DNA from 3 places in the Acidovorax sp. 106 genome. Region 2 is predicted to be linked to each of the others. Evidence: predicted binding sites of a transcription regulator. Region 2 holds the regulator's gene; each other region holds the start of a gene.
What was found. Region 2 encodes FNR, which switches genes on or off when oxygen is low (the NO sensors DNR and NnrR bind a similar motif). Its sites were predicted from a motif close to TTGATNNNNATCAA; they were not measured.
Positions count from the first base shown of each region.

Region 1 (5,216 bases), 3.4 Mb from region 2:
GTCATAGTCGGGCACGGCAAAGTTCACCCACACCTGGCGGCCATCAGGCCGTGCCATCACAAACACGGGCTGCCCCGCGACCGGGATGCGGCCCACCTCTTGCCAGGTGGTGGTGTCCACCACCAGCACCTCGTGGCGGCCAATGGCGGGCAGGTAGGCGTGGCGCCCGGCCACGGCCCAGCCGCGCAGGTGCGGCATCTTGTACACCGGCAAAGGCTGCTGGCCCCGGCCATAGCCCGCCAGAATGCGCCGCACCACGGGTTTGGGCTCCCACAGGTCCACCATGGCCAGCCCGTCTTCGCCAAACAGGCCAGCGATGTAATAGCGCCCGTCGGGGGTGACCAGCGCGTCGTACGGCTGGCGGCCAATGCCTTCGAGGGTGTGCACGCGCGGGTGGGCGGGGTCGGCGCAGTCGGCCACGCAAATGGCGTCGGCATCGAACAGGCTGTAGGCAAAGCGGCGCTGGGGCAAGTCCACCAGACCCACCACCCGCGAACGCTGGTCGTTGCCCTTGCCGTAGGTGGCGGGCAGGTCGGCCAGCAGGTCCAGCGTTTTCGCGTCAAACACCTTCACGCCGCCGGGCACATAGTTTTGCGCCGCCACCAGCGTGCCATCGGCGCTGATGGCGCCACCAATCGAGTTGCCGGCCTGCATCACCCGGTGCACCGTGCGCTCGCGCAGCAGGTCCACCTGCGTGAGACCGCCATCGCGCCCGAACACATAGGCATAGCGCCCATCGCGCGAGAACACCACCGAGGCGTGCGACAGATCACCCAGCCCGCCCACCTCGCCCAGCAAGCTGCGCTGGCTGGTGTTGACCACCGTGATGGCGCCCCGTGCGCGCTGGATGACCACGCCCAGATCGCCCGTGCCGCGCAGGGTGTCGGCGGCAGGTGCAGCGCCGTCGGCCAGGGCCGCGCAGCCGCTGGCCCACAGGGGAGAGGCCGCCACCACGGAGCTGGCCATCACGGACAGCCAGCCGCGCCGGTGGACGCTAGGGAGGATGGATCGGTTCATCGCGCGGGTCTCCGGGGTTCTTCAGGAAAGCCATCGGCCAGTTGCTGCGCAACCCACTGGGCTTCGTCCTGGGTGAGCATGGCGCTCCAGCCCGGCATGGGGGTGCCAGGGCGGCCGCCGTAGATGGTGGAAGCCATGGACAGCAGGGGCTTGCCCTCCAGCGCCTGGGGCGTGAGGGCCGGGCCCAGCCCGCCCGTCAGGCGCATGCCGTGGCACGAGCCGCAGTCTTGCCGCACCATGCGCACCAGCGCGCCCTGGCGCTCGGGGCTGGGGGCAGCCGGTGCGGGTTGGGTAGGCTGCGCGGCAGCCATGCCCGCCAGCCCCAGGCCGGCACACCAGGCCAGACAGGCGGCGCCCAGGCGCGCACGCACCGGGCTGGCCTGCGGGGAGAGGGGGTTGTGTGTCATGTCTTCACCGTGGGGAGCGTGGGCGGCGTGGCATGTGCAAGACAAGTGCTTGCCCTGCGCAGACCGTCACCGCCAATGAACGCATCGTCTCGCGGCTTGCATGCGCCGACCTTGAACTAAGTCAAGGTCGGGCGGTGCATTGCGTTTAAACATCGGGCCTGTTCCCATCACACAACGAGATCCACGATGAGCCCGATGAACAACGCGACCGGCACCGCCGCAGACAGGGCCTGCGCGGCCCAAAGCCCATGCCCGCAGGCGGGTCATGTCACGCTGGTGGGCGCGGGCCCCGGCGACCCGGATCTGCTCACCCGCAAGGCCTACCGCGCGTTGCAAAGCGCCACCCTGGTGCTGTACGACCACCTGGTCGGCCCCGCCGTGCTGGACTGCATCGCCCCCGATGCAGAGCGCATCTATGTGGGCAAGGAATCCTCGCGCCACACCCTGCCGCAAGAGCAGATCATTGAACTGATGGTGCGCCTGGCCCAAAGCGGCCGTAGCCTGGTGCGCCTGAAGGGCGGCGACTGCTACATTTTTGGGCGCGGCGGTGAAGAGGTGCAGGCCCTGGCGCAAGCGGGCATTGGCTTTGATGTGGTGCCGGGCATCACGGCTGCGCAGGGCGCTGGGGCCTCGGTGGGCATACCGCTCACGCACCGCGACCACGCCTGCACCCTGGTGTTTGCCACGGGCCACCTGCGCGAAGACCGCACCGTGGGGCTGGACTGGGAACTACTGGCCCGCCCCCGCCAAACCGTGGTGATCTACATGGGTGTGGGCGCCCTGCCCGCCATCTGCAGCCAGCTCATCGCTCACGGCCTGCCCGCCGACACGCCCGCCGCCGTGGTGGAAAACGCCACGCTGCCCACCGAGCGCTGCCTGGCCGCCACCCTGGCCACCCTGCCCGCCCTGGCCGTGGCCGAGAAGGTGCAGCCCCCCGCCCTCATCATGGTGGGCCAGGTGGTGCAACTGCACCCCTTGCTGTCCCGCCCTGGCATCGCCTTGCAAGCCCAGCCTGCCGCAGCAGAAGCAGCCTGCCAGACGTCGGAGCTGGTCACTGCCTGAGCGGGCTAAACGCTATTGTTTATATAGCTGCTCACGCTTATTTAACAAGCGCTAGAGGCCATTTTCATGCTTAACCAGGCCCTGCTGGGCCTGCGGGTGCTGCGCCACGTCCATCGCACCACCGGCAGGTTGGCCGGGCCGCAGATGCGGCAACGGAAGCCGACGCTCTCCTACACCGCCCCTGGCAGCGCGGTGCTACAACCGTGGCTGGCCTGTGCGCCCCCTCGCCAGCGCACCTTCAGCACCACCCCGCCATGCCCGACGCCCCCCGCCTCAAAATCGGCCTGTCCGCCTGCTTCCAGCACGCCGACCCCACCCGCCCCCTGTTCACCAACAAAACGCTGCAGTACGTCGAGCAATCCATCGCGCACTGGATCATGTCGTCCGGCGCCATCGTCGTGATGGTGCCCTGCCCCACGGGCGAGACGGCGCGCGGCGACGTCACGCTGCAGCACTATGCCGAATGGCTCGATGGTGTGGTGATGCACGGCGGCGCCGACGTGTGGCCCGGCAACTATGGCGAAGAACCTCTGCGTGAAGAGTGGGTGGGCGACCGCGTGCGCGACATCTACGACCTGGCCCTGGTCAAAGCCTTTGCCGAAGTGGGCAAACCCATCTTTGGCGTGTGCCGGGGCCTGCAGCTGATCAACGTGGCCTTTGGCGGCGCGCTGTACCAGGACATCGAAACCCAGCACCCCGGCGCACGGCAGCACCGCAACGCCACCACCTACGACCAGCACTTCCACGACATCCAGATCGTGCCCGGCTCGCGCCTGGCCCAGCTCTACCCCGACGCACCCCGAGCGCGCGTGAACAGCATCCACCACCAGGGCATCAAGCGTGTGGCACCCGAGTTTGAGGTCGAAGCGCTGAGCGAACCCGACGGCGTGCCCGAGGCCATCCGCCTCAAGCCCGCCCCAGGGCGCGGCTACATCGCGGCCACCCAGTGGCACCCGGAGTTCCACAAAAAGGGCTCGGACACGCTGGACGACACGGCCATCCTGCAGGACTTTTTGGCGGCTTGCGTGGAGGCACGCAAGCACCCGGTGCGGCCGGGCAAGCCGGTGGGACTCAAGGATCGGGCGACACGGTTGTTGCGGGGAGCGTTGCGGCGGGACCGGGCGCAGTCCCAGTGAGCGCTGGCCCGCACTGAACCCCGGTGCGCTTTGGGGCACCGATGCACAGCCGACCTCCTGCACGCCTCAGCGCTTAACATGCGCGGCATGCGCATCGCCGTCCTATCCGACATCCATGGCAACCTGGCCGCCCTGCACGCCGTGGCTGCAGACCTGTGCACGCGGGGTGTAGACACTGTGGTCAACCTGGGCGACAGCGTTTCCGGCCCCTTGCTCCCCCTCGGAACAGCGCAATACCTGATGGCGCAGGACTGGGTGCACCTCGCAGGCAACCATGAGCGGCAGTTGCTGCACCTGAGCCCCACCGCCAGCTTTTCAGACCAGTACGCCCACGCCCAGCTCAGCCCCCGCGAGCTGGAATGGATGGCCCGCCTGCCACACACCCATTTCCTGACCGACCAGATCCTGCTTTGCCACGGCGCGCCGGGCGTGGACCACCTGGCGCTGCTTCAGACAGCAGAGCGCCCAGCCACCGCCAGCGAGATCGAAGAGCGACTGGGCGGGCACCGCGCAGAACTCATCCTGTGCGGCCACACCCATGTGGCCCGCAGCGTGCGCACCGCCCAGGGCGGTCTGATCGTCAACCCTGGCAGCGTGGGCTTGCAAGCCTTTGCGGACGACCACCCCTACCCCCATGTGGTCGAATCACGCTCGCCCGATGCGCGCTACGCCATCGTGGAACGCGGCCCGGCGGGCTGGACCAGCCAGTTGCTAACGGTGCCCTACGCACACCAGACCATGGCAGAACTTGCCCGCCAAAGAAACCGCCCGGACTGGGCCCACGCCCTGCTGACCGGATACGCGCCATGACCCATCCAGAAGCCACATCCCACCACGCGGCGCTCCTCATCATCGACATGCAAAAAGGCATGGCCCGCCCGGCGCAGCGCAACAACCCCGTGGCGGAATCGAACATCGCCCGGCTGCTGCAGCACTGGCGCCAGCGCGGCCAGCCGGTGGTGCATGTGCGCCACCTCTCGCTCACACCAGGGTCACCTTTCTGGCCCGGCCAAAGCGGCGTGGAATTTCAAGAGGCTCTGCTACCCCAAGCCTCAGAGCACGTGGTGGACAAGCACGTGACCGACGCCTTCGCCCACAGCGGGCTGGAGCGCTGGCTGCACCAGCGCGGCATACGCTCGCTGATCTTTACGGGCGTGAGCACCAACATGTCGGTGGAAGCCAGCGTGCGCAGCGCCGCCTGCCTGGGCTTGCAATGCACGGTGGTGGCCGATGCCTGCTACACCTTTGACCGCCCTGACCTGGACGGCACGCCCCGCAGTGCCGAGGACATTCACCGGGTGTCGCTGGCCAACCTGCAGGGGGAATACGCACGGATCTTGCAGACTGCCGATCTGGTGTAAACCATCCCCTCCACAGCCCTCGCATACTGATGGCATTTGCAACCAACCAGCCGAAGAATCTGCAGTGATTGCATTCATCAAATCAGCCCGTGAATGGTGGCTAGGAACTGGCATTGCACTTGTCTTGGTTTCTCTGGCACTGGGGGGAACTGAGGCATACGAGCTTGCTGAAGTACGCACCCTGTCTACCGCTGATGCGGTACCGGTCAAAGGCACCATGAAAGTGACGGCTA
Region 1 covers NZ_RCCC01000001.1:1,414,017-1,419,232, forward strand. Annotated here, with positions in the region: gene C8C98_RS06365 (cytochrome D1 domain-containing protein) at 1-966, opposite strand, end outside; gene C8C98_RS06370 (cytochrome c) at 1,014-1,424, opposite strand; gene cobA (uroporphyrinogen-III C-methyltransferase) at 1,611-2,486, shown strand; gene C8C98_RS06380 (gamma-glutamyl-gamma-aminobutyrate hydrolase family protein) at 2,741-3,622, shown strand; gene C8C98_RS06385 (metallophosphoesterase) at 3,710-4,432, shown strand; gene C8C98_RS06390 (cysteine hydrolase family protein) at 4,429-4,983, shown strand; gene C8C98_RS21510 (hypothetical protein) at 5,048-5,216, shown strand, end outside.
Region 1: cobA (uroporphyrinogen-III C-methyltransferase) is a predicted target of FNR. The motif match lies at 1,536-1,549, and genes of this name have one in related genera.

Region 2 (5,216 bases):
AGCCAATCAGATCGCAGTCAGGCTGCGTGCTGTACCCCTGGAAATTACGGTGCAAGCGCCCTTGCCGCTTGGCAATGGCCAGGGCATCGGTGGGCAGCGCGAAATGGTCCATCCCCACATACACGTAGCCCGCCTCCAAAAAGGCATCCAGCGAACGCGACAACATGGCCACCTTGGCTCCGCCCGTAGGCAGCTCGGCAGTGATGATGCGACGCTGGGGCTTGAAGCGGTCTGGCAAGTGAGCATAAGCGTACAGCGCAATCCGATCCGGGCGGAGCTGAGCGATCTGGGACAGCGTACGGTCAAAAGATTCAGGGGTCTGGCGTGGCAAACCGTAAATCAAATCCACATTGATGGAATCAAACCCAATGGACCGGGCGGACTCTACCAAAGCAAAGACCTGCTCGGCGGGCTGCACGCGGTGCACGGCCTTTTGTACCTCGGTGTCAAAGTCTTGCACACCAAAACTCAGCCGGTTAAAACCCAACTCGGCCAACAAGGCCAAGCGCTCTGCATTCACAGTCCGCGGGTCCACCTCGATCGAATACTCACCCCCAGGCGCCAGCGTGAAGCTGCGCTTGAGCATAGACATGAGTTCGCGCAAGCCCTCATCCGAGAGAAACGTCGGCGTCCCCCCCCCCAAATGCAGCTGACTGACCACCTGCCCTACACCGCACTGGGCCGTGTGCAGATCAATCTCACGGCTCAGGTAGCGCAAATAGACATCGGCGCGGTCATGGTGTTTGGTGATGATCTTGTTGCAAGCGCAGTAGTAGCATAGCGACTCGCAAAACGGAATGTGCACGTAAAGCGACAATGGCATCGCCTTGGCACCTGTTCCCAGATGCCTCTGCGCCAATGCCAAGGCATATTCCTCTTGGCCAAATGCCTCCACGAAACGGTCTGCCGTGGGGTAGGAGGTGTATCGAGGGCCTGGCACGTCAAAGCGGGTCAGGAGTTCTGGGGTAACTGCGGTCATGGGGATATCCTTGCGTACTAGCTTACTGTGCCGCACCCCTCCTCTTGCGTCCTTGACCTGCATCAAGTGAAGTCATCTCCACAAGAGCGACAATTTGATGCATATCATCTGCTGCTACTCGCAGACCGAGGCATACCGGCCTCCCTCGTCGTGCACGATATGCCCGAACATCAACCAGGTTTCTGTGCCATGAATCCGCTCACCATCAAAGTCGCTTGCTCCAACTGCAACCTCCGCGAGCTTTGCATGCCCGTTGGCCTCAATGACGAACAGCTGCAGCGCATCGACGAGGTGGTGGCCGTGCGCCGCAAAGTCAAGCGCGGCGGCACACTTTTTCGCAATGGCGAAGCCTTCACCTCGCTGTACGCCATTCGCACAGGTTTCTTCAAGACCTGTGTCGCCACTGAGGATGGTCGCGACCAAGTCACGGGCTTTCAAATGGCCGGTGAGATCATCGGCCTGGATGGCATTGTCAATGATCACCATACCTGCGACGCCGTGGCGCTGGAAGACGCCGAAGTCTGTGTGATGCCGTTTGATCGCATTGAAGAACTCTCACGCGAAGTAACGGCACTGCAGCACCATGTGCACAAAATCATGAGCCGCGAAATCGTGCGCGAACACGGCGTGATGCTTCTTTTGGGCAGCATGCGGGCTGAAGAGCGCTTGGCGGCATTCCTGCTCAACCTGGTACAGCGCCTGCATGCTCGCGGCTTCTCTCAATCGGAGTTGGTGCTGCGCATGACCCGGGAAGAAATTGGCAGCTACCTGGGCCTCAAATTGGAAACCGTGAGCCGCACTTTCTCCAAATTCGTAGAGGATGGAACCGTCGAAGTTCGCCAGCGCCACGTACGAATCTTGGACACCGATGCCCTGCGCCGCATCGTGAACAATCAGCAAGCATGCCATTGAGCAACCTGCTTGCAGGGCATGCCCAACGGTAGCTTGCAACCCACATCAAGGGCAAGATGGTGTCTTGCGGCAATCGTCAGGCCGGTCTTGGTCAGGCACAGGGCAGCGGTTGAGTTCAAACGGTGACATGGCCAGCAGCGTGGTCATGGCACCCGACAACATGGTGAGCGCCCAAAAGGCAAAGAACGCCAGGGTGTAAACCCCCTGCCGAGACAACGCCAGCGGCTGTCCAAACCAGTGCAGGTCTTGGGGGTCCACCATGGCAAACACCAACACCTCCAAAGCCCCGGCGACCAAAAAAGCAGGCCAAGCAATCCACATCAAACGCTGTGTCCACATCGTGGTGTCTCCGTATGGTTTTGAGAAGGCGTCGAAGCCTGGGCCTACCGCCATGGAGGCCCTGACCCCGCAACTAGCGGGGCTGGTCTTTGAGTGGTGTCACGGCATGGTTGCGGCCCTTGAGCGCAGGTGCCATGCCGGGCTCCGGATTCTCCAGCCTCTTGTTGATGTCAATGCCTTGCTGGTAGTAGTCTTCAGCAACCACAGGGTCAGGACTGGACACTGCAATCCACAAGGTGACGAAGCCCGCCACTACGACGATCGCGGGGCCTGAGAGCACCAGCCAAACATGGCCAAACTTCCACCAAGGGGCAGCCTGGACGGGTGCGGGTGCGGGTGCTGAAGAGGAAATCGAAGACATAGCAAACTCCATCAAAACGGGTAAAACAGCGAGACCACAGGCTGCTTACCGAGGAACCAAAAAGACAGTTTTTTCCGATACATGGGCGCCACCACCTTCCGCCCCAATCTCAAACGTCACAGGATGCGAACCCGGCGTTGCGGACCCATAGGGCACCTGCAAACGCACCGCCACCCAGCGTGACTGCGCAGGCTCAATGTCCACAGCAGCCTCCGATACGACCTCCAAGCCCTCCAGCCCCTTGGCTGCTACGTGGTAGCGCTGAGGCAACTCCGTCGCATTCATGATCTGGATACGGTAGATGTTCTCCAGCTTACCGCCCGCAACGATGCGAGACAAGGCGGCACGATCCCGCACAACGTCGACCTTCAAAGGCGTTCTGGTCATCAGGCTGGCAAGCATGGCCACACACAAGGTCACCAGCACGGCGCTGTAAATCAACACACGGGGCCGCAACACGCGCCGTAGGATCTGGGACTGCGACCAGCGCTTCACGACGCCATTCTGGGTAGTGAACCGAATCAAGCCACGGGGGTACTTCACCTTGTCCATGACAGTGTTGCACGCATCCACGCACAACCCGCACCCAATGCACTCGTACTGCAGCCCTTTGCGAATATCAATACCCACAGGGCACACCTGCACACACAGCGTGCAGTCGATGCAATCCCCGAGACCCTTCGCCTTGTGATCTACGGTCTTGCTGCGTGGCCCACGTGGCTCACCACGCGCAACGTCGTAGCTGACGATGAGCGTGTCCTTGTCAAACATGGCGCTCTGAAAGCGTGCATAGGGACACATGTACTTGCACACTTGCTCACGCATGAAGCCCGCATTGCCATAGGTGGCAAAACCGTAAAACAACACCCAGAAAATCTGCCAGCTGCCCTGCAAAGCGATCAGCTCAGCGCCCAGCTCGCGGATCGGCACAAAGTAGCCAACGAAAGTGAACCCCGTCCACAGGGCTACTGCAATCCAAACGGCTTGCTTGAAAAACTTTTTCCTGACCTTTTCAAAGGTCCACGGACCGCCATCCAGGCGCAAGCGGGCACTGCGATCACCTTCGATCTTGTGCTCAATCCACATGAAGATTTCGGTGTAAACCGTTTGCGGACACGCAAACCCACACCACAAGCGCCCTGCCACCGCAGTGAACAAGAACAGAGACAGTGCTGAGATGATCAGCAGCCCCGTAAGGTAGATGAAATCCTGCGGATACAGGACCAGACCAAAAATGTAAAAGCGGCGCGCGCCCAGATCGAACAGCACCATTTGGCGCTGCCCCCACTCGAGCCAGGGCAGGCCATAAAACACCAACTGGGTCAGGAACACCATGGCCCAGCGCCACCGGGCAAACAAGCCGCTGATCGAGCGCGGGTAAATCTTCTTCTGCGCCTCGTACAGGGAGACGATCTCAACCTGACTGCTGGAAGCATCGGAGCCAGCTGCCTCGACGGGAGCGATGGGAATGACCTTGCGAGGGGACTCGCTGGGTTGCTTCATGGTGGCGCTCTTTATTTCTTCAAAACTACTCAACCCAAACAACAAAGGGCGGTATCACCCGATACCGCCCCGTACCCAGCTTACTGAGCCTTGTTGTTTGACAAGCCCCAGACATACGAGGCCAGCACCTTGATCTGGGCTTCCGTCAACTTTTCTGCCTGTGCAGGCATCTGGTTGACCTTGCCGTTGTTGATCATGGCCGTGATGGCTGCCTCACCCCAGCCATGCAGCCAGATGTCGTCGGTCAGGTTGGGGGCACCCAGGGCCTGGTTGCCTTTGCCGTCCATGCCATGGCATGCAGCACATGCCGTGAACTTGGACTTGCCCAAAGAGGCGCGCAATGAATCATGGGGGCTGCCCGACAGGCTCAACACGTAGTGCGACAGGTTGCGCACATCTTCAGGCGTGCCAACCGCTGCAGCCATGGGAGGCATGTTGCCAATACGGCCCTTTTGCAAGGTTTCCAGAATCTTGTCTGGAGTGCCGCCGTGCAGCCAGTCGCCATCCGCCAGATTCGGGAAACCCTTGCTGCCGCGGGCATCCGAGCCATGGCATTGCGCACAGTTGTTCATGAACAAGCGCTCGCCAATCGCCTTGGCCTGCGGGTCTACCGCAATGCCCTCAGGGGTCATGGCGGCAAAGCGTGCATACAAAGGCTCCAACTCTTTGTTGGCCTTTGCCACTTCAGCCTCGTACTCGCCCTTCTGGGTCCAGCCCAGCTTGCCAGCCGAACTTCCCAGGCCAGGGTAAGCAGCCAGGTAGCCCAAGCCAAAGATGATGGTGATCACGAACATCCACACCCACCAGCGTGGCAGGGGGTTGTTCATTTCAACCAGGTCTTCGTCCCAAACATGGCCTGTGGTGTTATCGGCCGTTGCCACGACCTTCTTGCGGCCTGCCATCCAAAGCAGTAAGGCGCAGCCGATGATGCCGATCAATGTCAGCGCGGTCACAAAGACCGACCAGAAATTGCTGGTGAAGTCACTCATGGGTTTTTCTCATTCTGGTGGAGTTCATTCTTGCTCAAAGGGCAAGCGAGCAGCTTCATCAAACTTGGCGCGGTTGCGACCCATGTAGGCCCACACCCAGATGCCGATGAAGCAGGCCATCGAAGCCAGTGTG
Region 2 covers NZ_RCCC01000001.1:4,789,590-4,794,805, forward strand. Annotated here, with positions in the region: gene hemN (oxygen-independent coproporphyrinogen III oxidase) at 1-979, opposite strand, end outside; gene fnr (fumarate/nitrate reduction transcriptional regulator Fnr) at 1,169-1,891, shown strand; gene C8C98_RS21060 (hypothetical protein) at 1,937-2,230, opposite strand; gene C8C98_RS21065 (FixH family protein) at 2,304-2,591, opposite strand; gene ccoG (cytochrome c oxidase accessory protein CcoG) at 2,637-4,094, opposite strand; gene ccoP (cytochrome-c oxidase, cbb3-type subunit III) at 4,175-5,083, opposite strand; gene C8C98_RS21080 (cbb3-type cytochrome c oxidase subunit 3) at 5,108-5,216, opposite strand, start outside.

Region 3 (5,216 bases), 2.9 Mb from region 2:
TGCTCACCAAGCCTGCCGCTGCCACGGCTTCTACCAGGATGCTGAAATCTGGCAGCGCCGAAGCGGTGGCCACGATGTCCTTGTCGGCAGGCAGCAGTACCCGGTCGAGCAGGTGCACCACGCCATTGCTGGCCTGGATGTCTGTGGCGGTGATGTTGCTGACGCGGTTGCGCCCGTCGGTTACCTTGAGGCCGCCGCTGGCCTCGATCTTGAAGAACCCGCCGGCCAGCGGGGTGATCGCCTTGCCCACGGGCACGTCGGCGCGCGCTACCTTGCTTCCCAGTACGTGGTAGCTCAGTACGGCGGTCAGCAGGGTTTTGTTGGCCAGCAGGGCTTCTTTGGTAACACCCAGCTCGCTGAGCAGTGCTGCAAAAGCCGCATTGGTAGGCGCAAACACGGTCAATGAGCCCGTGCTCAGCGTTTGTGTCAGCCCGGCTGCCACCACGGCCTCCACCAAAATGCTGAGGTCTGGGTTGTTTTGCGCGACTTCGACAATCGTGCGCTGGGGCTCGTCATCGCCGCCGCCACAGGCTTGCAGCAGCGTGGTGCCAGCACCCAGCGCAGCGGTCATCAAGACAGTACGGCGGTTCAACAAGGTGTTCATGGAGCGTCTCCTGGATCTGTAGAGCACAAGTGGTGCTTTGATGCCGGTTTACTTGGGCATCAACACGGTGTCGATCACATGGATCACACCGTTGCTGGCGGCCACGTCGGTCGCCACCACCTTGGACTTGTCCACCATCACTCCACCAGACGTGGCGACGGTCAGTTCCTGACCCTGCACGGTCTTGACCTTCCCTGCCGCAACGTCTTTGGCCATCACCTTGCCGGGCACGACGTGGTACGTCAGCACTTTGGTCAGTGCAGCCTTGTCTGCCAGAAGGCTGTCCAGTGTGGCCTTGGGAATTTTGGCGAAAGCTTCATCGGTTGGCGCAAACACGGTGAACGGGCCGGGGCCCTTGAGGGTGTCTACCAAGCCTGCAGCTTGCACTGCAGCCACGAGCGTCTTGAAGTTGCCGGCCTTGACCGCTGTGTCCACGATGTCTTGGGCCAATGCGCTGAAGGTGGCACCTGCGGTCAGGGCGAGTGCAATCAAAGTCTTCTTCATGGTCGTTCCTCTTTGGATCAGTGGGAAATGACACGCCAGGATGGGCGCAGCTGGAATTTATAACCAAATGGTCTTGAAGTAAACCATTTGGTTGTAAAAAAACTGATTGGTAATTTTTTGGGGTTGCACGATTGAATGGGCGAAAAAAAACCCCGCCAGGGCGGGGTTTGGGCTGGTGCCGAAACCGTTCAGCGAACGATCAACAGCGGTACCTTGCAGTGGGCCAGCACCTGTGTGGTGACCGAGCCCACGACCAGGGTGGCCAGGGCGCCGTGACCGTGGGAGCCCATCACCAGCAAGTCGAATTTGCCGCTCTCTGCCACTTTGGCAATGGTCTCGCCCACTGCACCCACCTTGAACATGCACTTGGCTTGCACGCCATGGCGGGCGAGGAACTTGGCCACGGGGGCGGTGACTTTCTCGGCTTCTTCCGTGTGGTAGTTGTCCACCACTTCTTTGCCCAAGGCCGCGCGTGCGCGGGTGGGCAGCGGGGCCTGCACCGTCAGTACGGTGTAGCTGTGGCTTGCGCCCAGCAGGTCTTCGTGGGTGGCCAGGTAGGCCAGCATCTTCTTGGTGTAGGCGCTGCCGTCGACAGCCAGCAAAATGTTCATGGTGTGCTCCAGGTTGGTGTGCTCAGACTAATGCGCGCGGGCGGTTGTTGTCTTGACCTGGGTCATGTTTTTCGTCGTGCGCTGTGAAAGGCGGTTGAACAGGGGTGTTCAGGGGCCTGCGCCGATCATACGGTGACGCACATCTGGGGCTGGAAGGTGGCCTGTTCCCCCTTGCGGGCATAGCCTAGCGGGTTGGCCACCACGCGGCATTGCCAGGGCTGCCCGGTGGCGGCGTGCGTGCCGCGCACGGTGTAGTCGCTGGGCGCGTGCAGGTGGCCGTGCAGCCACAGCTGGGCGTGGGGCAGCAGCCCGTCCAGGGCGTTGCAAAAACCTGCAGTGCCGGGCACCAGCCCATAGCGCGGGTCCGCACTGCGCAGGCTGGGGGCAAAGTGGGTAACGGCCACGGTGGGGCCGTCAAACGGCGTGGCCAGGGCAGAGCGCAGCCATTGCTGGCAAGCCAGGGCCTGCTCGCGCATGGGCTCGGCCAGAAAGGGCTCGCCATGCCGGGTGCCACCGGTCTTGCGCAGGTAGAAATTGGCGGCGCGGTAGGCTTTGTCGCGCAGGCGCAGTTGGCGGGCGAGGTCCTCGGTACCTTCGTGTTCGGCCAGCGCGTCAAAGTCGCTCCAGAGGGTGGTGCCCACAAAGCGCACGCCGCCGAGCACCAGGGTTTCGCGCTCCAGCCAGGCAATGCCCAACCGCTCGCAGGTGCTGCGCAGGCGCTCGTGGGCTTCGTCAAAATCCTGAGCGTCGTATTCGTGGTTGCCTGGCACAAACAGCACGGGGGTGGGCCAGGTGCCGCCTGCCGCCTGGGGGGCAAACCGGGCCAGGCCGAAGTCTTTGTCGCTGAGCAATCCCCCTTGCTGGTAGGAGCCGATGTCGCCAGCGAGCACCAGCAGGTCAGCACCGGGTGCGGGCTCGGGAACAAAATGAGGGTGCGCCTCCAGGTGCAGATCGGACAGGAGCTGAATCTTCATGCAGGCAGTGTAGATGCCCAAGATGCGCCCGGGCTGGGTGCGCCTAGTCCGGGAACATGCTGCGGGCCGAGCGCGCCAGGGCGTTGAGCAGCCATTCCATGGCCTTCTCTTGGGGGCCGCGCCGCCGCCACAGCGCATCGACGTGCACGGCGGGCACGTTCAGGGGCAGGGGGCGTTGCACCAGCCGGTCGGCAATGCCGGTCACCGGCACAAAGTGCCGGGGCAGCACGGTGAGCAAGTCCGAGCCCACCACCACCCGGCCCGCCGTGAAGAACTGGTTGACGGTGATGAGCACATGCCGCTTGCGCCCCAGCGAGGCCAGGGCCTCGTCGATAAAGCCGTAGGGCCGCCCGGAAAAGCTCACCAGCATGTGCCGCGCCGCGCAATAGGCATCGAGCGTCAACTCCCCGCTGGCCAGCGGATGCCCTTGGCGCATCACGCACATGTATTCACCGTCGTATAGGCGCCGGCTGTCATAGGCCACGGCGCCGCCCGATTGGGCACGGGCCGTCAGGTCCGCCAGGGCGGCTGGAAAGTAGCCCACGGCCATGTCGGCCGATTCTTCGTCCAGCAGGCGGCGCGGGTCGCGCGTGGTGAGGGGCAGCACGCGCACCGAGATGCCCGGGGCCTCGCGCTCGATGATTTGCACCAGCGCGGGGATCAGCGTGGCGGCGGTGGCATCGGCCATGGCCAGCACAAAGGTAGATGTGGCGGTGGACGGCTCGAATGCGCCTGGGGCCAGGGACTCTTGCAGCAGGGCCAGTGCATCGCGCACGCTGGGCCACAGCGCCAGGGCGCGGGGCGTGGGCTCCACGCCCTGCCCGCTGCGCACCATCAACTCGTCACCCACCACCTCGCGCAAGCGCCGCATGGCGTTGCTGACGGCCGGTTGGGTGATGGAAAGCTTGTGCGCAGCCTTGGTCAGGCTGCGCTCGGCCATCACTTCATCGAAGACACGCAGCAGATTCAAATCCAGTGAACGGAAGTTCACCAGCGATGCTTTGGGCGATGTCTTCGGTGAGGTCATGGCTCGATCATCATCAATGTGAATGTAATGAATTCAAAATATAAATTTGAATAGATAAAGGGTAAACCCTAAGATTCATGCATTCGCCCGGCAATCTCGCCAAAAGCGTTTGAAAAGGGACTTCAAAATGACCAATTTCGCACACGTCGATTACCCCACCGAACACCTTGGCGTGACCCGCGCCGAAAACGCAGCCGCCTCCATCAAGGACATGGCGTCGCGCTTTGACGGCACCCGCGGTGCTGCCTCTTTGCTGCTGGCCGCAGTGGTTTCCGCCCTGCTGGTCGTAGCCAACCAAGTGATCGACACTTGGAGCGAAGGCCATCTGTTGGCCGCCTGGATGGTGCTGTGGCTCGTTGCCTTTGCCGCCCTGGCCCTCTTGACCATGCCCGCCCGCCGCATGGCTGTGGCCCTGCGCGCCTCGGCCAAGGCCTGGGCTGAAAACCGCGCCCGCGCTGCTGAAGACGAGCGCACCTGGCAAGTCGCCCTGAAGGATCCCCGCATCATGGCCGAACTGAACCAGGCTCTGGGTGTGCGCACCTTGCGCGATATTAGCCCCTACTACTGAGCACTTCGGTGACTCCCAACTGCGGCGGGCCCTGGATAAGCACCGGGGTTGAGCCAAAGATTCAAGCCGTGGACGGTACAACGTCCACGGCTTTTTTCATGCCTGCTCGCACTGCGGGGCTGGGCTGTTTGGTCGCATATGCGGTAGTGTCTGCAGATGCCCACAAAAAAGCCGCCCGGCACAAAGGCGGGGCGGCTGATTGAGGCCTGGGCCCTGCGCGCAAGTGCGCAGCAAATGGGCTCAGCCGCGTGCCCGGTCAGGCCGACAGGCGCTTTTCAATAGCGGCCTTGGTGTCCAGCAGGGCTTGGGGCAGGTGGTAAGCCAGTTGCTCAAAGTGCGTGGTGTGCAGCTTGAGTTCTTCGGTCCATGCCGCCTTGTCGATGCTGGTGACGGTGGTGAACTGGTCGGCCGAGAAGTCCAAGCCATTCCAGTTGATTTCGGCGTACTGAGGTGCCACGCCAAACATGGTTTCCTCGCCCTGGGCCTTGCCTTCAATGCGGTCGATCATCCACTTGAGCACGCGCATGTTCTCGCCGTAGCCAGGCCACACGAACTTGCCAGCCGCGTCCTTGCGGAACCAGTTGGTGGTGTAGATCTTGGGCTGCTTGCCACCGGCAGCGGTGATCTTGTCGCCCATGTTCAGCCAGTGCTGGAAGTAGTCGCTCATGTTGTAGCCGCAGAAGGGCAGCATGGCGAACGGGTCGCGGCGCACCACGCCTTGCTGGCCAAAGGCAGCAGCGGTCGTTTCCGATCCCATGGTGGCGGCCATGTAGACGCCTTCGGTCCAGCTGCGGGCTTCGGTCACCAGCGGCACGGTGGTGGAGCGGCGGCCGCCGAAGATGAACGCGTCGATGGTTACACCCGCTGGGTCATCCCAGGCCGAGTCAAGGGCTGGGTTGTTGGTGGCGGCCACGGTGAAACGGGCGTT
Region 3 covers NZ_RCCC01000001.1:1,889,328-1,894,543, forward strand. Annotated here, with positions in the region: gene C8C98_RS08390 (fasciclin domain-containing protein) at 1-604, opposite strand, end outside; gene C8C98_RS08395 (fasciclin domain-containing protein) at 653-1,108, opposite strand; gene C8C98_RS08400 (universal stress protein) at 1,297-1,719, opposite strand; gene C8C98_RS08405 (metallophosphoesterase) at 1,845-2,693, opposite strand; gene C8C98_RS08410 (LysR family transcriptional regulator) at 2,737-3,720, opposite strand; gene C8C98_RS08415 (hypothetical protein) at 3,848-4,288, shown strand; gene C8C98_RS08420 (phosphoenolpyruvate carboxykinase (GTP)) at 4,545-5,216, opposite strand, start outside.
Region 3: C8C98_RS08400 (universal stress protein) is a predicted target of FNR. The motif match lies at 1,772-1,785, and genes of this name have one in related genera.